Regions from separate parts of the Neobacillus sp. SM06 genome, predicted to be linked through region 2. Evidence: a T-box and tRNA genes for the amino acid it is inferred to sense, from the RefSeq annotation. Region 2 holds a T-box; the other holds one or more tRNA genes.

Region 1 (12,140 bases), on a different contig from region 2:
TTATGACCGTTTTGACCCAAAAAACAGGGGAATCGGGCATTAAGGAAGCTAGTTATGACCGCTTTGACCCAAAAAACAGGAGAATTGGGCATTAGGGAAGCCTCTAGTGACCATTTATCTTGATAAATATGAGAATTGGACTCCTTCATTTTTATTGGTATCTTTATGGCGATAAACGTCTCTATAAACCATTTTTTACCTTTTAATAGTCAAGAGATAAGTTAAGATATAAATTCTGATATTACAAAAAAGACAATCCTTTAAGGATTGTCTTTTTCTTTGCCTGGCAACGTCCTACTCTCACAGGAACTTGCGTTCCAACTACCATCGGCGCTGAGAAGCTTAACTTCCGTGTTCGGTATGGGAACGGGTGTGACCTTCTCGCCATTGCCGCCAAGCTATTTTGTTGAGGTTCATTCCCTCAAAACTAGGTAATCAAGAAGAAGTAAAAGAAGAACGAGTTCGCGCATTCAACTACATTGGTTAAGTCCTCGATCGATTAGTATCAGTCAGCTCCACACGTCACCGCGCTTCCACCTCTGACCTATCAACCTGATCGTCTTTCAGGGATCTTACTAGCTTGACGCTATGGGAAATCTCATCTTGAGGGGGGCTTCATGCTTAGATGCTTTCAGCACTTATCCCGTCCGCACATAGCTACCCAGCGATGCCTTTGGCAAGACAACTGGTACACCAGCGGTGCGTCCATCCCGGTCCTCTCGTACTAAGGACAGCTCCTCTCAAATTTCCTGCGCCCACGACGGATAGGGACCGAACTGTCTCACGACGTTCTGAACCCAGCTCGCGTACCGCTTTAATGGGCGAACAGCCCAACCCTTGGGACCGACTACAGCCCCAGGATGCGATGAGCCGACATCGAGGTGCCAAACCTCCCCGTCGATGTGGACTCTTGGGGGAGATAAGCCTGTTATCCCCGGGGTAGCTTTTATCCGTTGAGCGATGGCCCTTCCATGCGGAACCACCGGATCACTAAGCCCGACTTTCGTCCCTGCTCGACTTGTAGGTCTCGCAGTCAAGCTCCCTTGTGCCTTTACACTCTACGAATGATTTCCAACCATTCTGAGGGAACCTTTGGGCGCCTCCGTTACTCTTTAGGAGGCGACCGCCCCAGTCAAACTGCCCACCTGACACTGTCTCCCACCCAGAATTTGTGGGTGCGGGTTAGAATTTCAATACAGCCAGGGTAGTATCCCACCGACGCCTCCACCGAAGCTGGCGCTCCGGTTTCTACGGCTCCTACCTATCCTGTACAAGCTGTACCGAAATTCAATATCAGGCTACAGTAAAGCTCCACGGGGTCTTTCCGTCCTGTCGCGGGTAACCTGCATCTTCACAGGTACTATAATTTCACCGAGTCTCTCGTTGAGACAGTGCCCAGATCGTTACGCCTTTCGTGCGGGTCGGAACTTACCCGACAAGGAATTTCGCTACCTTAGGACCGTTATAGTTACGGCCGCCGTTTACTGGGGCTTCAATTCAGAGCTTCGCTTTGTGAGCTAACCCCTCCTCTTAACCTTCCAGCACCGGGCAGGCGTCAGCCCCTATACTTCGCCTTGCGGCTTCGCAGAGACCTGTGTTTTTGCTAAACAGTCGCCTGGGCCTATTCACTGCGGCTCTTCGGGGCGTGAACCCCAAAGAGCACCCCTTCTCCCGAAGTTACGGGGTCATTTTGCCGAGTTCCTTAACGAGAGTTCTCTCGCTCACCTTAGGATTCTCTCCTCGCCTACCTGTGTCGGTTTGCGGTACGGGCACCTTTTATCTCGCTAGAGGCTTTTCTTGGCAGTGTGGAATCAGGAACTTCGGTACTCGATTTCCCTCGGCATCACAGCTCAGCCTAATGTCAGCGGGATTTGCCTCACTGACAGCCTAACTGCTTACACGCACATATCCAGCAGTGCGCTTACCCTATCCTCCTGCGTCCCCCCACTCGCTCAAACGATAAAGAGGTGGTACAGGAATATCAACCTGTTGTCCATCGCCTACGCCTTTCGGCCTCGGCTTAGGTCCCGACTAACCCTGAGCGGACGAGCCTTCCTCAGGAAACCTTAGGCATTCGGTGGATGAGATTCTCACTCATCTTTCGCTACTCATACCGGCATTCTCACTTCTAAGCGCTCCACCGGTCCTTCCGGTCCAGCTTCAACGCCCTTAGAACGCTCTCCTACCGCGGACACCATCGGTGTCCACCCACAGCTTCGGTGATACGTTTAGCCCCGGTACATTTTCGGCGCAGAGTCACTCGACCAGTGAGCTATTACGCACTCTTTAAATGGTGGCTGCTTCTAAGCCAACATCCTGGTTGTCTAAGCAACTCCACATCCTTTTCCACTTAACGTATACTTTGGGACCTTAGCTGGTGGTCTGGGCTGTTTCCCTTTTGACTACGGATCTTATCACTCGCAGTCTGACTCCCACGGATAAGTCTTTGGCATTCGGAGTTTGTCTGAATTCGGTAACCCGATGAGGGCCCCTAGTCCAAACAGTGCTCTACCTCCAAGACTCTTGCACGTGAGGCTAGCCCTAAAGCTATTTCGGAGAGAACCAGCTATCTCCAAGTTCGATTGGAATTTCTCCGCTACCCACACCTCATCCGCGCACTTTTCAACGTGCGTCGGTTCGGGCCTCCAGTAGGTGTTACCCTACCTTCACCCTGGACATGGGTAGATCACCTGGTTTCGGGTCTACGACCACATACTCTTACGCCCTGATTAAGACTCGCTTTCGCTGCGGCTCCGTCTCTTCGACTTAACCTTGCATGTAATCGTAACTCGCCGGTTCATTCTACAAAAGGCACGCCATTACGCAAAAACGCGCTTTGACTACTTGTAGGCACACGGTTTCAGGAACTGTTTCACTCCCCTTCCGGGGTGCTTTTCACCTTTCCCTCACGGTACTGGTTCACTATCGGTCACTAGGGAGTATTTAGCCTTGGGAGATGGTCCGTCCCAGCTTCCGACCGGATTTCACGTGTCCGGCCGTACTCAGGATCCACTCAGGAGGGAACGAAGTTTCAACTACAGGGCTTTTACCTTCTACGGCAGACCTTTCCAGATCGCTTCATTTACCCCGTTCCTTTGTAACTCCATATTGAGTGTCCTACAACCCCGAAAGGCAAGCCTTTCGGTTTGGGCTGTTCCCGTTTCGCTCGCCGCTACTTGGGGAATCGCGTTTGCTTTCTCTTCCTCCGGGTACTTAGATGTTTCAGTTCCCCGGGTCTGCCTTCATTACCCTATGGATTCAGGTAAAGATACTGTTCCATTACGAACAGTGGGTTCCCCCATTCGGAAATCTCCGGATCAAAGCTTACTTACAGCTCCCCGAAGCATATCGGTGTTAGTCCCGTCCTTCATCGGCTCCTAGTGCCAAGGCATCCACCGTGCGCCCTTTCTAACTTAACCTGCGGCTCATATCAGCTATGCTTCTATTTCGCCTTGAAAAAGGTTGAAAATCTAAAATGGCGATCACTCGGTTCTTGCTTGGTACTTCTTCTATACGATTATCTAGTTTTCAAAGAACGAATATAAATAAGAGAGAATTGTTCTCTCAAAACTAAACGAACAATATACGTCAATAATCATCCAACTCATTGATGTCCGAAAGGACATTTTCCTTAGAAAGGAGGTGATCCAGCCGCACCTTCCGATACGGCTACCTTGTTACGACTTCACCCCAATCATCTGTCCCACCTTAGGCGGCTGGCTCCTTACGGTTACCCCACCGACTTCGGGTGTTACAAACTCTCGTGGTGTGACGGGCGGTGTGTACAAGGCCCGGGAACGTATTCACCGCGGCATGCTGATCCGCGATTACTAGCGATTCCGGCTTCATGCAGGCGAGTTGCAGCCTGCAATCCGAACTGAGAATGGTTTTATGGGATTGGCTAAACCTCGCGGTCTTGCTGCCCTTTGTACCATCCATTGTAGCACGTGTGTAGCCCAGGTCATAAGGGGCATGATGATTTGACCTCATCCCCACCTTCCTCCGGTTTGTCACCGGCAGTCACCTTAGAGTGCCCAACTGAATGCTGGCAACTAAGATCAAGGGTTGCGCTCGTTGCGGGACTTAACCCAACATCTCACGACACGAGCTGACGACAACCATGCACCACCTGTCACTCTGTCCCCCGAAGGGGAAAGTCCTATCTCTAGGAGTGTCAGAGGATGTCAAGACCTGGTAAGGTTCTTCGCGTTGCTTCGAATTAAACCACATGCTCCACCGCTTGTGCGGGCCCCCGTCAATTCCTTTGAGTTTCAGCCTTGCGGCCGTACTCCCCAGGCGGAGTGCTTAATGCGTTAGCTGCAGCACTAAAGGGCGGAAACCCTCTAACACTTAGCACTCATCGTTTACGGCGTGGACTACCAGGGTATCTAATCCTGTTTGCTCCCCACGCTTTCGCGCCTCAGCGTCAGTTACAGACCAGAAAGCCGCCTTCGCCACTGGTGTTCCTCCACATCTCTACGCATTTCACCGCTACACGTGGAATTCCGCTTTCCTCTTCTGCACTCAAGTCCCCCAGTTTCCAATGACCCTCCACGGTTGAGCCGTGGGCTTTCACATCAGACTTAAAGAACCGCCTGCGCGCGCTTTACGCCCAATAATTCCGGACAACGCTTGCCACCTACGTATTACCGCGGCTGCTGGCACGTAGTTAGCCGTGGCTTTCTGGTTAGGTACCGTCAAGGTACCGGCAGTTACTCCGATACTTGTTCTTCCCTAACAACAGAGTTTTACGACCCGAAGGCCTTCATCACTCACGCGGCGTTGCTCCGTCAGACTTTCGTCCATTGCGGAAGATTCCCTACTGCTGCCTCCCGTAGGAGTCTGGGCCGTGTCTCAGTCCCAGTGTGGCCGATCACCCTCTCAGGTCGGCTACGCATCGTTGCCTTGGTGAGCCGTTACCTCACCAACTAGCTAATGCGCCGCGGGTCCATCTGTAAGTGACAGCCAAAGCCGTCTTTCAGCTTTCCTTCATGCGAAGGAAAGAATTACCCGGTATTAGCACCGGTTTCCCGGTGTTATCCCAGTCTTACAGGCAGGTTGCCCACGTGTTACTCACCCGTCCGCCGCTAATCATCAGGAGCAAGCTCCTAATGATTCGCTCGACTTGCATGTATTAGGCACGCCGCCAGCGTTCGTCCTGAGCCAGGATCAAACTCTCCGAAGAACAGGATGCTCTAGTGTCGACGTTCGCAACAGGACGTTGCGGCTTTTAGTCGACCGAAGAACAGAAACGTTTGATATAGCTCATTTAAAATTAACGTTGGCTGATGCTGCTTCAAAAAGCAAAACATCATGATTATTTGTTGACGTAATTGTTTGTTTAGTTTTCAAAGAACAATCATTGCCGAGGAGTAACTTTTTAATAATATCAACTTTAAAATATAAAGTCAATATCTTTTTTTAAAATTTAAATGGTGGAGGATAGCGGGATCGAACCGCTGACCTCCTGCGTGCAAAGCAGGCGCTCTCCCAGCTGAGCTAATCCCCCAAAATGACCTTACTGGTCGGGAAGACAGGATTCGAACCTGCGACCCCTTGGTCCCAAACCAAGTGCTCTACCAAGCTGAGCTACTTCCCGATATAAGCGCGCCCGAAAGGAGTCGAACCCATAACCTTCTGATCCGTAGTCAGACGCTCTATCCAATTGAGCTACGGGCGCATTTTAGTAATGGTGCCGAGGACCGGAATCGAACCGGTACGGTAGTCACCTACCGCAGGATTTTAAGTCCTGTGCGTCTGCCAGTTCCGCCACCCCGGCAATAATGGAGCGGAAGACGGGATTCGAACCCGCGACCCCCACCTTGGCAAGGTGGTGTTCTACCACTGAACTACTTCCGCATTATCAAACTGGTGCGGGTGAAGGGAGTCGAACCCCCACGCCTTGCGGCGCCAGATCCTAAGTCTGGTGCGTCTGCCAATTCCGCCACACCCGCATGTTCATTAAAAGTGGTGAGCCATGAAGGACTCGAACCTTCGACCCTCTGATTAAAAGTCAGATGCTCTACCGACTGAGCTAATGGCTCGTACACGTGGTGCCGGCCAGAGGACTTGAACCCCCAACCTACTGATTACAAGTCAGTTGCTCTACCAATTGAGCTAGACCGGCATAAACAAATATAGTATATGGTGGAGGATGACGGGATCGAACCGCCGACCCTCTGCTTGTAAGGCAGATGCTCTCCCAGCTGAGCTAATCCTCCATACAATCGCCTGGCAACGTCCTACTCTCACAGGAACTTGCGTTCCAACTACCATCGGCGCTGAGAAGCTTAACTTCCGTGTTCGGTATGGGAACGGGTGTGACCTTCTCGCCATTGCCGCCAAGCTATTTTGTTGAGGTTCATTCCCTCAAAACTAGGTAATCAAGAAGAAGTAAACGAAGAACAAGTTCGCGCATTCAACTACATTGGTTAAGTCCTCGATCGATTAGTATCAGTCAGCTCCACACGTCACCGCGCTTCCACCTCTGACCTATCAACCTGATCGTCTTTCAGGGATCTTACTAGCTTGACGCTATGGGAAATCTCATCTTGAGGGGGGCTTCATGCTTAGATGCTTTCAGCACTTATCCCGTCCGCACATAGCTACCCAGCGATGCCTTTGGCAAGACAACTGGTACACCAGCGGTGCGTCCATCCCGGTCCTCTCGTACTAAGGACAGCTCCTCTCAAATTTCCTGCGCCCACGACGGATAGGGACCGAACTGTCTCACGACGTTCTGAACCCAGCTCGCGTACCGCTTTAATGGGCGAACAGCCCAACCCTTGGGACCGACTACAGCCCCAGGATGCGATGAGCCGACATCGAGGTGCCAAACCTCCCCGTCGATGTGGACTCTTGGGGGAGATAAGCCTGTTATCCCCGGGGTAGCTTTTATCCGTTGAGCGATGGCCCTTCCATGCGGAACCACCGGATCACTAAGCCCGACTTTCGTCCCTGCTCGACTTGTAGGTCTCGCAGTCAAGCTCCCTTGTGCCTTTACACTCTACGAATGATTTCCAACCATTCTGAGGGAACCTTTGGGCGCCTCCGTTACTCTTTAGGAGGCGACCGCCCCAGTCAAACTGCCCACCTGACACTGTCTCCCACCCAGAATTTGTGGGTGCGGGTTAGAATTTCAATACAGCCAGGGTAGTATCCCACCGACGCCTCCACCGAAGCTGGCGCTCCGGTTTCTACGGCTCCTACCTATCCTGTACAAGCTGTACCGAAATTCAATATCAGGCTACAGTAAAGCTCCACGGGGTCTTTCCGTCCTGTCGCGGGTAACCTGCATCTTCACAGGTACTATAATTTCACCGAGTCTCTCGTTGAGACAGTGCCCAGATCGTTACGCCTTTCGTGCGGGTCGGAACTTACCCGACAAGGAATTTCGCTACCTTAGGACCGTTATAGTTACGGCCGCCGTTTACTGGGGCTTCAATTCAGAGCTTCGCTTTGTGAGCTAACCCCTCCTCTTAACCTTCCAGCACCGGGCAGGCGTCAGCCCCTATACTTCGCCTTGCGGCTTCGCAGAGACCTGTGTTTTTGCTAAACAGTCGCCTAGGCCTATTCACTGCGGCTCTTCGGGGCGTAAACCCCAAAGAGCACCCCTTCTCCCGAAGTTACGGGGTCATTTTGCCGAGTTCCTTAACGAGAGTTCTCTCGCTCACCTTAGGATTCTCTCCTCGCCTACCTGTGTCGGTTTGCGGTACGGGCACCTTTTATCTCGCTAGAGGCTTTTCTTGGCAGTGTGGAATCAGGAACTTCGGTACTCGATTTCCCTCGGCATCACAGCTCAGCCTAATGTCAGCGGGATTTGCCTCACTGACAGCCTAACTGCTTACACGCACATATCCAGCAGTGCGCTTACCCTATCCTCCTGCGTCCCCCCACTCGCTCAAACGATAAAGAGGTGGTACAGGAATATCAACCTGTTGTCCATCGCCTACGCCTTTCGGCCTCGGCTTAGGTCCCGACTAACCCTGAGCGGACGAGCCTTCCTCAGGAAACCTTAGGCATTCGGTGGATGAGATTCTCACTCATCTTTCGCTACTCATACCGGCATTCTCACTTCTAAGCGCTCCACCGGTCCTTCCGGTCCAGCTTCAACGCCCTTAGAACGCTCTCCTACCGCGGACACCATCGGTGTCCACCCACAGCTTCGGTGATACGTTTAGCCCCGGTACATTTTCGGCGCAGAGTCACTCGACCAGTGAGCTATTACGCACTCTTTAAATGGTGGCTGCTTCTAAGCCAACATCCTGGTTGTCTAAGCAACTCCACATCCTTTTCCACTTAACGTATACTTTGGGACCTTAGCTGGTGGTCTGGGCTGTTTCCCTTTTGACTACGGATCTTATCACTCGCAGTCTGACTCCCACGGATAAGTCTTTGGCATTCGGAGTTTGTCTGAATTCGGTAACCCGATGAGGGCCCCTAGTCCAAACAGTGCTCTACCTCCAAGACTCTTGCACGTGAGGCTAGCCCTAAAGCTATTTCGGAGAGAACCAGCTATCTCCAAGTTCGATTGGAATTTCTCCGCTACCCACACCTCATCCGCGCACTTTTCAACGTGCGTCGGTTCGGGCCTCCAGTAGGTGTTACCCTACCTTCACCCTGGACATGGGTAGATCACCTGGTTTCGGGTCTACGACCACATACTCTTACGCCCTGATTAAGACTCGCTTTCGCTGCGGCTCCGTCTCTTCGACTTAACCTTGCATGTAATCGTAACTCGCCGGTTCATTCTACAAAAGGCACGCCATTACGCAAAAACGCGCTTTGACTACTTGTAGGCACACGGTTTCAGGAACTGTTTCACTCCCCTTCCGGGGTGCTTTTCACCTTTCCCTCACGGTACTGGTTCACTATCGGTCACTAGGGAGTATTTAGCCTTGGGAGATGGTCCCTCCCAGCTTCCGACCGGATTTCACGTGTCCGGCCGTACTCAGGATCCACTCAGGAGGGAACGAAGTTTCAACTACAGGGCTTTTACCTTCTACGGCAGACCTTTCCAGATCGCTTCATTTACCCCGTTCCTTTGTAACTCCATATTGAGTGTCCTACAACCCCGAAAGGCAAGCCTTTCGGTTTGGGCTGTTCCCGTTTCGCTCGCCGCTACTTGGGGAATCGCGTTTGCTTTCTCTTCCTCCGGGTACTTAGATGTTTCAGTTCCCCGGGTCTGCCTTCATTACCCTATGGATTCAGGTAAAGATACTGTTCCATTACGAACAGTGGGTTCCCCCATTCGGAAATCTCCGGATCAAAGCTTACTTACAGCTCCCCGAAGCATATCGGTGTTAGTCCCGTCCTTCATCGGCTCCTAGTGCCAAGGCATCCACCGTGCGCCCTTTCTAACTTAACCTGCGGCTCATATCAGCTATGCTTCTATTTCGCCTTGAAAAAGGTTGAAAATCTAAAATGGCGATCACTCGGTTCTTGCTTGGTACTTCTTCTATACGATTATCTAGTTTTCAAAGAACGAATATAAATAAGAGAGAATTGTTCTCTCAAAACTAAACGAACAATATACGTCAATAATCATCCAACTCATTGATGTCCGAAAGGACATTTTCCTTAGAAAGGAGGTGATCCAGCCGCACCTTCCGATACGGCTACCTTGTTACGACTTCACCCCAATCATCTGTCCCACCTTAGGCGGCTGGCTCCTTACGGTTACCCCACCGACTTCGGGTGTTACAAACTCTCGTGGTGTGACGGGCGGTGTGTACAAGGCCCGGGAACGTATTCACCGCGGCATGCTGATCCGCGATTACTAGCGATTCCGGCTTCATGCAGGCGAGTTGCAGCCTGCAATCCGAACTGAGAATGGTTTTATGGGATTGGCTAAACCTCGCGGTCTTGCTGCCCTTTGTACCATCCATTGTAGCACGTGTGTAGCCCAGGTCATAAGGGGCATGATGATTTGACCTCATCCCCACCTTCCTCCGGTTTGTCACCGGCAGTCACCTTAGAGTGCCCAACTGAATGCTGGCAACTAAGATCAAGGGTTGCGCTCGTTGCGGGACTTAACCCAACATCTCACGACACGAGCTGACGACAACCATGCACCACCTGTCACTCTGTCCCCCGAAGGGGAAAGTCCTATCTCTAGGAGTGTCAGAGGATGTCAAGACCTGGTAAGGTTCTTCGCGTTGCTTCGAATTAAACCACATGCTCCACCGCTTGTGCGGGCCCCCGTCAATTCCTTTGAGTTTCAGCCTTGCGGCCGTACTCCCCAGGCGGAGTGCTTAATGCGTTAGCTGCAGCACTAAAGGGCGGAAACCCTCTAACACTTAGCACTCATCGTTTACGGCGTGGACTACCAGGGTATCTAATCCTGTTTGCTCCCCACGCTTTCGCGCCTCAGCGTCAGTTACAGACCAGAAAGCCGCCTTCGCCACTGGTGTTCCTCCACATCTCTACGCATTTCACCGCTACACGTGGAATTCCGCTTTCCTCTTCTGCACTCAAGTCCCCCAGTTTCCAATGACCCTCCACGGTTGAGCCGTGGGCTTTCACATCAGACTTAAAGAACCGCCTGCGCGCGCTTTACGCCCAATAATTCCGGACAACGCTTGCCACCTACGTATTACCGCGGCTGCTGGCACGTAGTTAGCCGTGGCTTTCTGGTTAGGTACCGTCAAGGTACCGGCAGTTACTCCGATACTTGTTCTTCCCTAACAACAGAGTTTTACGACCCGAAGGCCTTCCTCACTCACGCGGCGTTGCTCCGTCAGACTTTCGTCCATTGCGGAAGATTCCCTACTGCTGCCTCCCGTAGGAGTCTGGGCCGTGTCTCAGTCCCAGTGTGGCCGATCACCCTCTCAGGTCGGCTACGCATCGTTGCCTTGGTGAGCCGTTACCTCACCAACTAGCTAATGCGCCGCGGGCCCATCTGTAAGTGACAGCAAAAGCCGTCTTTCAGCTTTCCTTCATGCGAAGGAAAGAATTACCCGGTATTAGCACCGGTTTCCCGGTGTTATCCCAGTCTTACAGGCAGGTTGCCCACGTGTTACTCACCCGTCCGCCGCTAATCATCAGGAGCAAGCTCCTAATGATTCGCTCGACTTGCATGTATTAGGCACGCCGCCAGCGTTCGTCCTGAGCCAGGATCAAACTCTCCAAAGAACAGGATGTTCTAGTGTCGACGTTCGCAACAGGACGTTGCGGCTTTTAGTCGACCGAAGAATCGGTTTGATATAGCTCACTTGCGCAAGGATGCGCTGACGTCGATGTTGCCACAGGATGTGGCGTTCTTAGTCGACGATCCTTACTTGATTAACGTTGGCTGATGCTGCTTCAAAAAGCAAAACATCATGATTATTTGTTGACGTAATTGTTTGTTTAGTTTTCAAAGAACAATCATTTCAATGAACCCGCCGCTCAGAAGCGACTTTATTAATATACCATTTTCAATTGCTCACGTCAACAGTTTTTTTATTTTCTTTTTTAAATAGATCACTGTTTCGCAGCAACATTTAATAATATACCATCAATTTAGCCATTAAGCAACTATTTTTTTAGCTTTTTCGACAAAATTCATGTCATTTGCTAGAAATTTCTTCACTTACACTATCAAAGGCAAAATCATCTTTAGAACGTAGCTTTTAATAAGGAAAAAAGCGCCACAGCAGCAGCACTTTTCTCTTTTGTCATCAAAGTTTTATCCTACATTAACGGGTAGTAAGACCCACACCTCAAGGCTAGGAAAAATCGCAGAAGTATAGGGGGGTAACTGCCCGTAAAAGCCCGATTGGTTCAACTAGCAATCAGCGGGAGATGGAGAACCCCCCACTGATTGAAGTTTCACTTTATCGTTGACGCATCAACGGGAACAAGAGTACATCCCGAATGGAAGGCGAATTTGTTAGTAGCATCACAAGACGGTCAATCCCTATTCCTAATCCTCCGGTTGGCGGCATACCGTACTCAAGCGCTTCAACAAAATCCTCATCCATCAAATGGGCTTCATCATTGCCCTGCTCGCGCTCCTTTAATTGCGCTTCAAAGCGTTGTCTTTGATCAATCGGGTCATTCAATTCGGTAAAAGCATTCGCATGTTCACGAGCAACAATAAAGAGCTCGAAACGGTCTGTGAAGCGTGGATCCTGTTCGTTTTTCTTTGCCAGCGGGGA
Region 2 (12,140 bases):
TTGAGGTGGATTGCGAGCCGGCTTCCCTTGTCAGAGTGGCGGAAACACTGGCAAACAATCCGGTTGTCGCCAGCTGTTATCAAATGACTGGGCCAAGCACCCTTCATATGCATGTACTCGTCGAAGACTTTGCCAGACTTGAACAATTCATAAACGAAGAACTATACAGCTTGAATGGAATTACGAGAGTAGAAAGTCATATTTTGCTGCGCCGGTTTAAGAGCCGGACAGGGTTAAAGCTGTGACACGGTCCTCCTCTCCTTTTTTCTGCATTTTAAACTTCTTTTCAAAAATGAGCTGAACGATCCTCAAAGAAACAATATTATTTCTCAGCTTTCATTGAAAAAAGCAACCCATCCTGCGCTGTGGTCGGTTGCTTTTTAAAGGTGCTGGACTATTTTACTTCATAATCCTTCAAAATTTGAATTTCTTCTTCCGTCAGTTCCCGGTACTCTCCGAGTTCTAATGTTTCATCTAATTCAAGCGGCCCCATTGTAATCCGCTTCAAGTAAACGACCTTTTTGCCGACCGCTTCAAACATTCGTTTTACCTGATGAAACTTTCCTTCAGTGATCGTTAGTTCGATATCCGATCGAATGCCGGATTTTAAAATCACTAGCTCGCCCGGCTTTGTACTATAGCCGTCATCAAGGGTAACGCCTTCTTGAAAAGCACGAACATCTTCTTCGGTCACCTCACCATCAATCACTGCAAAGTACGTTTTGGGCACATGCTTTTTCGGTGAAAGCAGGCGGTGGGCAAGCTTTCCATCATTCGTTATCAACAGCAGTCCTTCAGTATCTTTATCCAATCTTCCAACAGGAAACGGCTCATACACCTGGTCTTCAATCTCCAGCAAATCAATCACCGTCTCACTCCGGTTGTCTTCTGTCGCTGACAGCACTCCTGGCGGCTTATTCATCATCAAATAGATGAACTCCTTGTATTCGATTACTTCGCCATGAAGGGTGACGCTGTCTTTGTTCGGATCGACGTGTTCCTTCGCATCCTTTACAACGGCACCGTTGATTTTCACTTGGCCGCTTTTCAAAAGTTGTTTCACTTCTTTTCTGCTTCCATAGCCAAGATTGGCCAGAAGTTTATCCACTCGCACCTTTATTCACCCCCTAAGAAACAGTTAAACTGGCAGGCGCAGCTTCCGCTTAATGCTGTCAACCCTTGAACCAAATAAGCGGTATGCCAGCTTTGATTTTAAACTTAAGTAAAAATAAATTCCCGCACCGACTGCTCCACAAACCAAAATAATGATAAGTGATTGGATCTTAGAAGAAGCTGGGGACATGAACAGCAACAAAAGTTTATACGTTACTTCCGTTCCAATCCACATCAATCCCGCAAAAATAACAATCAGCAAACTTCTGCGATAAACCAACCGAAATGGATAGCGTGAAAACACTTTAATCACAATCAGATTAATTAGAATAGCTGCGGAATAGCCGATGGCAGTGGCTAATACAGCTCCCTTCGTTTCCATCATCCGAATGAGCGGAATATTCAAGCTTAACTTTAATAATAAGCCGACAAGCAGGCTTAAAATGGTAAAACGCTGCTCATTGATCCCTTGTAAAATAGCGGCCGTTACGGAATAGAGTGAAAATAAAATCGCTACTGGCGCATACGCTCCCAGCACACCGATACCAAGCGGATCATGCTCATAAAAGACCGTATAGACAGGCTCGGCTAACAGCGACAGGCCAATCGCTGCAGGCAATGTTAAAAACAGCAATACTTGAAATGCCTGGTTGAGCTGGTAATTCATACTTTGGCGGTCGTGCTCAACAAATGCTTTTGTGATGCTTGGCACAAGTGTCAGCGAAAAAGCGGTCGCAAGGGAAACAGGAATAATGACGATTTTATGCGACTCGAAATTCAAAATCGAAAATGCCGTCTCCGCTACCTTTATCGGTACAATTCCGGCCATTGCCCGACTAAACGTAAACTGGTCAATTAATTGAAACAATGGATTGGCAATGCCGACAAACACAAATGGCGCAGCATACACAAGAATCTCTTTATAAATCTGCCCCAAGGAGATTTGTACTGTCCCCTTGTCTTCTTTAAGCAGTTCATCTAAATAAGGTTTACGTTTATACCAGTACCAGAAGAGCACAAAGAGACTCCCAATCGCACCAATAAAAGCGGCAAACGTTGCCACACTCACCGCCCTAACCATACCGGATCTCATCCAGTTTAACACTACATACGCACCAATGAGCGTGAAACCAATCCGGACAATTTGCTCAACCACTTGAGAAACAGCTGAAGGCCCCATCGATTGGTGCCCTTGAAAATAACCTCTGATCAAGCTCATAAACGGTACAACAATCAGTGCGAAACTGACCGCACGAATAACGGTCGCTACTTCATTTACAGAAAATGATTGCTCTTTGTCGTTCGAATTTATACTCATCTCCGCAACAGCCGGCGCACTGAGATAGAGGATTAAAAACGCAACAATCCCGGTTGACATCATAATCAGTAAACCGGATTTAAACAGCTTCCTGCCAACAGCGTATTCTTCAAGCGCATTGTATTTTGATATAAATTTTGAAACCGCAAGCGGAACTCCTGCCGTTGCGATGCTGATAAAAATGGTATATGGAACATAAGAAAACTGATAAAGCTGGGTCCCATGTTTTCCAACAATTTGGTAAAATGGAATCACATAAAACAAACCTAGAACCTTGGAAAGAATCGTACCAATCGTTAAAATGAACGTCCCTCTTAAAAGCTTTGATGACATAAAAATCCTTCTCCTTACATAAAAAAAGAAGTGCAAGTTCGACTTTTTTTGCACGATACTAGTAGTGTACAACTTCTCAACCCACAACGCTACACTCGTATAAGGCAATTTTATAAAAAATCTTTTAAAACGAGATTTCCGAAAAGGTATGATATGATCAATTCTAGTTTACCCTTAATGGAGAATCTGCAAAAGTTGGTGAAATAATGAAATACGATGTTATTGTGGTAGGCGGCGGCCCTTCCGGTTTAATGGCGGCAATCGCTGCCGGTGAGCATGGAGCAAAGGTGCTGTTGATTGATAAAGGAGACAAGCTTGGCAGGAAACTTGCCATCTCGGGCGGTGGACGCTGCAATGTCACCAATCGCATGCCCATTGATGACTTGATAAAACACCTTCCTGGAAATGGAAAGTTTTTATACAGCGCTTTTTCGATTTTTACTAATGAAGACATTATTGCTTTTTTTGAAAAAATGGGCATTGAGCTGAAAGAAGAGGATCATGGCAGAATGTTTCCGGTCACCGATAAAGCGCAATCCGTTGTCGATGCCCTTTTGGAAAAATTATCATCTTTCCATGTGGCCATTATGGAAAATTCCCCTGTTTCCGATGTGATATACGAAAATGGCGAAACGGCTGGGGTACGTCTAAAAGACGGACGGAAAATCGCAGCCAAATCGATTGTCATTGCCGTTGGCGGCAAATCCGTTCCCCACACCGGATCTACCGGGGATGGCTATGCCTGGGCTGAAAATGCCGGCCATACAATCACCGAGCTGTTCCCTACAGAAGTGCCGGTTACTTCAAATGAACCATTCATTAAAAACAAAACGCTTCAAGGTCTGTCACTTAGGGATATTTCGTTGAGCGTACTGAATCCGAAAGGAAAGCCAATCATTTCCCACCGGATGGACATGATTTTTACCCATTTTGGGATCAGCGGGCCGGCCGTTCTGCGCTGCAGCCAGTTCGTCGTGAAAGCGATGAAGAAATGGAAGCTTCATGAAGTAACGATGAGCTTAGACACCCTTCCGGATCAAACGGAAACGGCTATTTTTGAAGAAATCAGCCACTTGCTGAAAAACGAGCCCAAAAAGAGCATAAAAAATACGCTGAAAGGGCTGCTGCCCGAGCGATATCTCCTTTTTCTCCTTGAAAGAAGCGAAATCGATGCGAATGCTCAAGGTGGAACGAGTTCAAACGAAAAAGTGCGGGCCTTTGCAAAAAACTGCAAGCATTTTACCTTTACTGTAAATGGAACGCTGCCGCTTGAAAAAGCGTTTGTGACCGGCGGCGGAGTATCTGTGAAAGAAATTGAGCCGCAGACAATGGCTTCAAAGAAGATGGCCGGCCTTTATTTTTGTGGAGAAATTCTTGACATTCATGGCTACACAGGCGGTTACAACATTACGGCAGCGCTTGTGACAGGAAGAATTGCTGGAACAAATGCGGCAATTACAGGAAAAAATCGGTCCTGAGCTTGTTTTCAGGACCGATAAATAATCATAGCCGTAAAACAATAGATTTGTTCTTCCTCTTCATCCTCTGGAAGGGCGGCAACATTGTATTTAATATCAATGAGTTTCTTTTCATCGATTTCTTTTAAAAACCGATTCATTTCCCACTCCAAATCTTTTTCATGTTCGCGGTCAAATAATTTCACCTTAATCACGATCCAGTCTCCTTCCCTTTTTTCTTTTATTCTGTCCACTTTTCTAAATTTTTAAAATATTATTTTGTGAAGATTTTAAGAAAATTTTAAGATAAACCTTGTATAGTTTTTGTAGTCAATCGATTTACCATTTGAGGGGAGCCAGAAAATTGAACCAAAAACAATACACTTCCTGGGGAGTCAGTTTCGGCAGTCTTGCATTAGTAGCCGGAATGGTATCGTACTTAGGAATAACAAACGGCGTAAAACCGAATAAATCAAATCGATCCAATCAGGTGCCAGCGACCAGCCAGCAGCAAACATCACCAAGCCAAAGCAACGGGGGTAATTCGAGTGATGGCAAAGCCCTTAATCCGTCAATTGATCAAAGCCAGCCATCATCCTTTTTCTCAGATGGGAGCAATTCCTCAACCAGCGATAGCAGTACATCATTTGACAATGGGTCACAGTCGCTTGATGAGCGCAATAACTCATTTTCAAATGATGGCACCTACAGTCGCCGCTATGGAAGATTTGACACAACAACGGGCGGTTCCTGATGAACGAATATCGTTTCAATTCGATGAGCACCATGGTGCATATTTCGATTACAAGGGAACTTTTTGCAAATGATCTCATGCCAGTTTATAAAAAGTTTGAACAAATTGAAGATCTTTGCAGCCGATTTCGTCCTGATAGCGAACTTTCAAGGATAAACCGTCAAATTGGCAAAGAGATCCCCGTTTCAGAGGAGCTTTATACCATTTTTGAGGCGGCGCTTCGCTTTTATGAGGAAACCGATTTCTTGATTCTCACCATCGTAACGTCAAAGGCCCGTAAAAAAATCGGCTATCAAAGATGGCGAAAGTTGCATGCCCTTAACCCGTTTCTCTATATTTTTGTCACCGTGCACGGCCTGTTAAGCGGCACTGATTTTCAAGGAACAATTCTTTCAGTCGTCAATTTGGCGCCACTCTTGATGATGGGAATGATGATGCTGGAGAAAAAAGAAAAAGCGACTGCAGCGAATTAAAAAGCCGGACTCATTACAGAATCCGGCTTTTTGTCTTTTGAGCAAGTTTATTTCGTTTCTCCCGTCCAGTTCATCATCCCGCCAACCATGTTGACGACATTGTAGCCCTGGTTGTGAAGATAGTGACAAACGTTTCCACTCCGTGCACTTGAACGGCAGATAAAAATATATTCTTTGTTTTTATCAAACTGATCCAGTTTTGCCGGGATATCTCCCATTGGAATATGCTTTGCTCCAGGAATCATCCCTTGCTCAACTTCATCGTATTCCCTGACATCAACAAGCTCAAGCTTCTCTCCTGCTTCTAGCTTTTTCCTCAATTCCTCTGGTGTGATTGTTTTGATTTCGCTCATTTTCATACCCTTTCATTTGGGAATATCCCTCGATGCGCGAAAGGGATATTCAGATTAATTGGCGACGATGTTCACTAATTTCCCCGGAACGGTAATCACTTTGCGAACCGTTTTTCCTTCAATCTGCTCTTTTACTTTTTCATCATCCATTGCCAATTGTTCCAACGTTTCCTTTGTAGCATCTGTCGGAACGGTAAGCTTATGCTTCACTTTTCCATTTACTTGAATAACGATTTCGACTTCTTGATCCACAAGTTTGGATTCATCATAGGCAGGCCATGCTTCATAGGAAATCGTTTCACTATGGCCGAGTTTTTCCCAAAGTTCTTCCGCAAGATGAGGGCAAATCGGCGAAAGCATTTTGACAAAACCCTCCATATAATTCTTTGCTAGAACAGTGGATTTATACGCCTCATTAATAAACACCATCAATTGCGAAATCGCCGTATTAAAACGCAAGCCCTCCAAGTCTTCCGTCACTTTTTTCACCGTTTGATGATAAACTTTTTCAAGACTTGCCGACTCTTCACCCTCTTGAATTTTTGGATTTACGCTTCCATCTTCTTCAACGAACAAGCGCCAAATCCGGTCAAGGAAGCGGCGTGCTCCGTCAAGACCGTTGGTTGACCAGGCGATTGAAGCGTCAAGCGGCCCCATAAACATTTCGTATAACCGCAGTGTATCGGCACCATGGCTTTCGACAATCGCATCCGGATTGACAACATTCCCTTTCGACTTACTCATTTTTTCATTGTTTTCGCCTAAAATCATGCCCTGGTTGAATAGTTTCTGGAATGGTTCTTTTGTTGGAACAACGCCAAGATCATACAAGAATTTATGCCAGAAACGGGCGTAGAGCAAATGAAGAACCGCATGCTCGGCGCCGCCAATGTATACATCGACCGGAAGCCATTCATCCAGTTTTTCACGGGAAGCAAGCTCCAGACTATTTTTCGGATCAATATAGCGCAAATAATACCAGCAGCTTCCCGCCCATTGCGGCATCGTATTCGTTTCACGGCGCCCTTTTTTGCCTGTTTCAGGATCAACAACAGTTACCCACTCCGAGATGTTGGCAAGCGGCGATTCCCCAGTTCCTGATGGCCTGATTTCTGTTGTTTTTGGCAGCATGAGTGGCAACTGGTCTTCAGAAACAGCCGTCATCGTTCCATCTTCCCAATGAATAATCGGAATTGGTTCACCCCAATAGCGCTGACGGCTAAACAGCCAGTCGCGCAGGCGGTAGGTCACCTTCTTTGTTCCAATCCCTTTTTCCTCCAGCCAGGAAATCATTTTCTGAATGGCATCTGTCTTATTTAAGCCATCCAAAAATTCTGAATGAATATGCTCACCATCACCGGTATAGGCTTCTTTATCAATATCACCGCCAGCTACTACTTGCTTGATCGGGAGTTCAAATTGTTTGGCAAACTCGTAGTCCCGCTCATCATGGGCAGGAACCGCCATAATCGCACCCGTTCCGTAACTGACTAATACATAATCGGCAATCCAAATCGGCATTTTTTCATTATTGGCCGGGTTGATCGCATAGGCTCCGGTAAACACGCCTGTCTTTTCTTTCGCCAAATCTGTCCGTTCCAAATCGCTTTTGCTTTTAATTTTTTCCAAATAAGTATCCACTGCCAGCTGCCGTTCTGGAGTCGTGATTTTGCTTACAAGGGCATGTTCTGGCGCCAACACCGCGTAAGTTGCTCCAAAAAGAGTATCCGGTCGGGTGGTGAACACAGTAAAGGATTCATCATGATCGGCAATCTTAAACGTGACCTCAGCACCCGCTGAACGGCCGATCCAATTGCGCTGCATATCTTTAATGCTTTCAGGCCAATCCAATTCTTCCAAATCTTCAAGAAGGCGGTCGGCGTAAGCAGTGATTTTCAGCATCCATTGTTTCATTGGCCGGCGTTCGACCGGATGGCCGCCGCGTTCGCTTTTTCCATCAATGACTTCTTCATTTGCCAAAACCGTGCCAAGAGCGGGACACCAGTTTACTGCTACTTCATCAATATAGGCGAGTCCTTTTTTAAAAAGCTGCAGGAAAATCCATTGGGTCCATTTGTAGTACTCCGGATCGGTTGTATTCACTTCCCGGTCCCAGTCATATGAAAACCCAAGCGACTTAATTTGCCGGCGGAAATTATCAATATTTTTCTTTGTAAATTCAGCCGGGTCATTCCCTGTATCCAATGCATATTGCTCTGCTGGCAAACCAAAGGCATCCCAGCCCATCGGATGAAGGACATTATAGCCCTGCATTCGCTTTAAGCGGGAAAGGATGTCTGTCGCTGTATAGCCTTCAGGGTGGCCTACATGTAATCCGGCTCCGGAAGGATAGGGAAACATATCAAGCGCATAGAATTTCCGCTTGCCTTTTTCTTCATTTGTTTTGAACGTTTTTGCTTCTTCCCATTTTTTCTGCCATTTCGATTCGATTTGCTGATGATTGAAGCTCATGGACTTTTCCTCCTAATTTCTCCAGCCTGGCTGGGCAAAAATAAAAAACCTCCCATCCCCAAACGGGACGAGAGGATTATGTAACAATCTCCCGCGGTACCACCCACATTAGTGCCAAACAACACTCGCTTTACTCAACCTTAACGCGGCAAACGGCAAACATTACTTTTCGGTAGCACCGAAAACTTTCATGTGTGCAACTCCTAAGGCGAGTTCATGAACTTCCCGGTTGGCTTGCACCTGCCGCCAACTCTCTACCATTCGGGAATGCATCATTACTACTCCTCGTCATTGTTATTGTCAATATGAAAAGTATACGGTTATTTTAATAAACTTTCGGGTTGGATGCAAGTTTTGGCAAAAACAGCTTGATTTTAAGCTTCATTTTCCCCCTCCGTTAAACCTCGATCATACGAAACCGTCGTGAAAAGTGAAAGGATAAATAAACCAATCAACACAAGAAACAGCATTGACATTCCATACAGGTCAACGAGCATTCCGCCGAGAAGCGGTCCCACCATCCGGCCGCCTGTTGCAGTGCTGTTCACAATGCCCTGGTAAAATCCTTCCCTCCCTTTTGGCGACAAATCAAATGCCACAGTCGGTACGGCGGGCCAAACAAACATTTCCCCAATCGTTAAAATCACCATTCCGGCCACAAAACCGGCAAACGCATCAGCAAAACTCGCCACTAAAAAAGAAAGAATAAAAATAAAAATTCCAGCCATCATTTGGATTTTTAATGTTTTTGCAAAGTGTTTTATAAACAGTTGAATCACCGGCTGACCGAGGACAATGAAAGCGCCGTTTAGGGTCCAAAGCAGACTGTATTGTGTAAGCGAAATATTGATTTGCTGTGTGTAAGCTGCGATCGTGGTTGACCACTGGACATAGGCAACCCAGCATAACAAATAGCCTATACTGAGAATGATTAATGCGCGCAGATTCCGATTGTTTTTAAATGACAATTTCGCAGGCTTGGAGGCGGTTCTTTTGCCAGCCTGAACAGACATGCCTTTATAGCCGAAAACGGCAATCAATAAAAAGACAATATAAAGAAGGGTATTTGACAGAAAAATGTACTGAAAAGAATAATCTGCAACAATCCCGCCTAGCGACGAGCCGATTGCGACACCGAGGTTTTGGGCTACATAGATTGCATTAAAAGCTTTTCGCCCGCCTTCTTCCCAGACAGATCCTGCCATCGCATACATAGCCGGAAAAATTATACCGGTTCCAAATCCGATAATGATAAGGAAAACAACATATTGCGGCCAACCATGCCAAAGTGTTAATCCAATGAGTGCAAGCAAGGCGATGCCAATTCCCAAGAGGATGGAACGGTATCCGCCAATTCGATCGAACAAACTCCCGCCAACCAGATTGCCGAGCACACTGGCTGCCGAGTTGAGCATGAGAACGATACCTGCAACAGAGAGCGATTTCCCTAAAGAATCGTGAATATAGATTGTATTTAACGGCCATAGAAATGAATTGCCGGTGACATTCACAGCCATTCCAATCACTAAAAGCCATACCGCACGGGGCATAAAAAGAGCTCCTTTTATTTTCAATTTCAAAACAAATGCTATTGTAGACTTTTTTCAAAGGAGGTGCAATCATTTTTTCGGAATCGCTACTTCGTTTTTAAGCCAAATGGTCCCTTTTTTATGCGAAATGAAAATAAACACCCTTAACATTGCTGTTAAGGGCAAATTTTTTAGGATGATTGTTCCGGTTCTGGGTGGAATTTTGATTTTACAGGCTGGCCGCCGGATTTTTCATATTTCTTTTTTGCTGTTTTGACTAGGTCGTAATCCTGGCCCAGCTCCAGATCTTGATTGTTTTGACCGTTTCGCGTTTTTTGTTCAGGGTTTTGTTGCTTTGACCGCTTTTTCAATTTCTTATCCCCCTTTATTGATCTTGGAGAATCAATGTATTTTGCAGCTGCTGAATTTGCAGCCTCATGCGGTGAAGCTGCTCACGCTGTTGGGCGTTTGCACTGTGAGCCATTTTTGCCAAATCATGATAGGCCTCTTCAAGCTGTTGCAAAGCAGCCGTGTAATTGTCATTGTTGTAATGCTCTTGAAGGCTGCTTTCCTTGAATTGATCTTCGGCATAAGCAATCGCATCTTCGCATTGTTGCAGTAAATTTTCGACTGATTCACGAGTAGCCATCTAAAAACCCCTTTCAAACTGCATTGAAGCATCTTGCTTCTTTTCTTATTGTGTTCACAATCATCTTTCCTATCACGCAGTGAAACAAATAAATTCTGGTAAGCCTTTTGGAAAAAATCTTCCCATTGGCGATGCCAATCACTTCATGTTACAATTTTTCGTATGACTTATTTTTTAAAAAGGAGGGTCTGGAATGATTCAGGCGAAACCCTTTCCATATACAGCAGATACTAAACGATACCATACTTGGAATTATCATCTTCGCCAACAGTTTGGCCATAAAGTATTTAAAATTGCTCTGGACGGCGGCTTTGATTGTCCAAACCGCGATGGCACGGTTGCTCATGGCGGCTGTACATTTTGCAGCGCCTCAGGATCCGGCGATTTTGCTGGCAATCGTGCCGATGATCTTGAAAAGCAATTCCGTGAGATAAAAGAAAAAATGCATACAAAATGGAAAGATGGCAAATACATGGCCTATTTTCAGGCGTTCACCAATACGCATGCTCCCGTTGATGTACTAAGGGAAAAATATGAAACCGTATTAAAACAAGATGGCGTTGTCGGCCTTTCGATTGCTACCCGACCTGATTGCCTTCCCGATGACGTTGTGGACTATTTAGCGGAGCTGAACGAACGGACGTATTTGTGGGTCGAACTTGGCTTGCAAACCATCCATGAGCGGACAGCAGTATTGATTAACCGCGCTCATGATTATCAATGTTATGCAGACGGCGTCAAGAAATTACGAAAGCATGGCATTCGTGTATGTTCCCATATCATTAACGGCCTCCCGCTTGAGTCAAAAGAGATGATGATGGAAACAGCACGTGAAGTGGCCAAGCTGGACGTCCAGGGGATCAAAATTCACTTGCTGCATCTTCTAAAAGGAACGCCATTGGTTAAACAGTACGAAAAGGGGATGCTTGAATTCCTCTCGAAAGAAGACTATGTAAACTTAGTATGCGACCAATTGGAAATTTTACCGCCGGAAATGATTGTTCACCGCATTACTGGAGATGGGCCGATTGATCTGATGGTCGGTCCAATGTGGAGCGTTAACAAATGGGAAGTATTAAATGCGATTGATGCAGAACTGAAGCGGCGCGACAGCTGGCAGGGTAAATCTTATCAAGCAGCGGGGAATGCACGATGAAGCTTGAACGCGTTCTCCCCTTTGCGAAAAAATTGCTCGAAAACGCAGCCGGGTTCGGCGATATCGTGGTAGACGGGACAATTGGAAACGGGCATGATACCCTCTTTTTAGCAGAGCTTGTCGGCGAGAACGGTATCGTTTATGGTTTTGATATCCAGAAGGCAGCCCTGGTGGTGACAGAAGAACGGCTTCGGGAGCATAACATGCTTGAACGTGCGGTTCTAATTCAAAAAGGACATGAAACGGTAAGCACCAGTATTCCTGAAGAACATCACGGAAAAATCAAAGGAGCAATCTTTAATCTCGGGTATTTGCCCGGCAGCGACAAAACGATCACCACCAAAGCCAATACAACAATTGCTGCTGTCGAACAGCTGCTCGACATCATGGCACCTGAAGGCATCATCGTGCTCGTGATCTACCACGGCCATCCAGAAGGTGCAAAAGAACGTGACGCGCTTTTAAACTTTTGTTGCCAAATCGATCAAAAAAAGGCCCATATTCTTCAGTACCAATTTATCAACCAAAAAAAC

The links. The T-box of region 2 lies ahead of leuS (leucine--tRNA ligase). A T-box ahead of a tRNA ligase gene usually reads a tRNA of that ligase, here a tRNA-Leu.
Region 1: it encodes a tRNA-Leu, which carries the amino acid that the T-box ahead of leuS (leucine--tRNA ligase) is inferred to sense. The anticodon was not compared.

What each region holds. Positions count from the first base shown of each region.
Region 1 is NZ_JBNWEO010000017.1:131,007-143,146, reverse strand. It holds rRNA gene rrf (5S ribosomal RNA) at 282-398, opposite strand; rRNA gene ACQYAD_RS13985 (23S ribosomal RNA) at 480-3,419, opposite strand; rRNA gene ACQYAD_RS13980 (16S ribosomal RNA) at 3,636-5,185, opposite strand; tRNA gene ACQYAD_RS13975 (tRNA-Ala) at 5,434-5,509, opposite strand; tRNA gene ACQYAD_RS13970 (tRNA-Pro) at 5,523-5,599, opposite strand; tRNA gene ACQYAD_RS13965 (tRNA-Arg) at 5,607-5,680, opposite strand; tRNA gene ACQYAD_RS13960 (tRNA-Leu) at 5,691-5,779, opposite strand; tRNA gene ACQYAD_RS13955 (tRNA-Gly) at 5,785-5,859, opposite strand; tRNA gene ACQYAD_RS13950 (tRNA-Leu) at 5,870-5,954, opposite strand; tRNA gene ACQYAD_RS13945 (tRNA-Lys) at 5,969-6,044, opposite strand; tRNA gene ACQYAD_RS13940 (tRNA-Thr) at 6,052-6,127, opposite strand; tRNA gene ACQYAD_RS13935 (tRNA-Val) at 6,146-6,221, opposite strand; rRNA gene rrf (5S ribosomal RNA) at 6,230-6,346, opposite strand; rRNA gene ACQYAD_RS13925 (23S ribosomal RNA) at 6,428-9,367, opposite strand; rRNA gene ACQYAD_RS13920 (16S ribosomal RNA) at 9,584-11,133, opposite strand; gene lysS (lysine--tRNA ligase) at 11,817-12,140, opposite strand, start outside.
Region 2 is NZ_JBNWEO010000011.1:79,266-91,405, forward strand. It holds gene ACQYAD_RS03630 (Lrp/AsnC family transcriptional regulator) at 1-245, shown strand, start outside; gene ACQYAD_RS03635 (pseudouridine synthase) at 395-1,114, opposite strand; gene ACQYAD_RS03640 (putative polysaccharide biosynthesis protein) at 1,139-2,764, opposite strand; gene ACQYAD_RS03645 (NAD(P)/FAD-dependent oxidoreductase) at 2,971-4,242, shown strand; gene ACQYAD_RS03650 (sporulation protein Cse60) at 4,251-4,436, opposite strand; gene ACQYAD_RS03655 (hypothetical protein) at 4,586-4,975, shown strand; gene ACQYAD_RS03660 (FAD:protein FMN transferase) at 4,975-5,448, shown strand; gene ACQYAD_RS03665 (rhodanese-like domain-containing protein) at 5,496-5,801, opposite strand; gene leuS (leucine--tRNA ligase) at 5,856-8,273, opposite strand; T-box leader at 8,334-8,574, opposite strand; gene ACQYAD_RS03675 (MDR family MFS transporter) at 8,648-9,823, opposite strand; gene ACQYAD_RS03680 (glycogen biosynthesis protein GlgD) at 9,994-10,173, opposite strand; gene ACQYAD_RS03685 (YtzC family protein) at 10,188-10,451, opposite strand; gene ACQYAD_RS03690 (TIGR01212 family radical SAM protein) at 10,645-11,607, shown strand; gene ACQYAD_RS03695 (tRNA (mnm(5)s(2)U34)-methyltransferase) at 11,604-12,140, shown strand, end outside.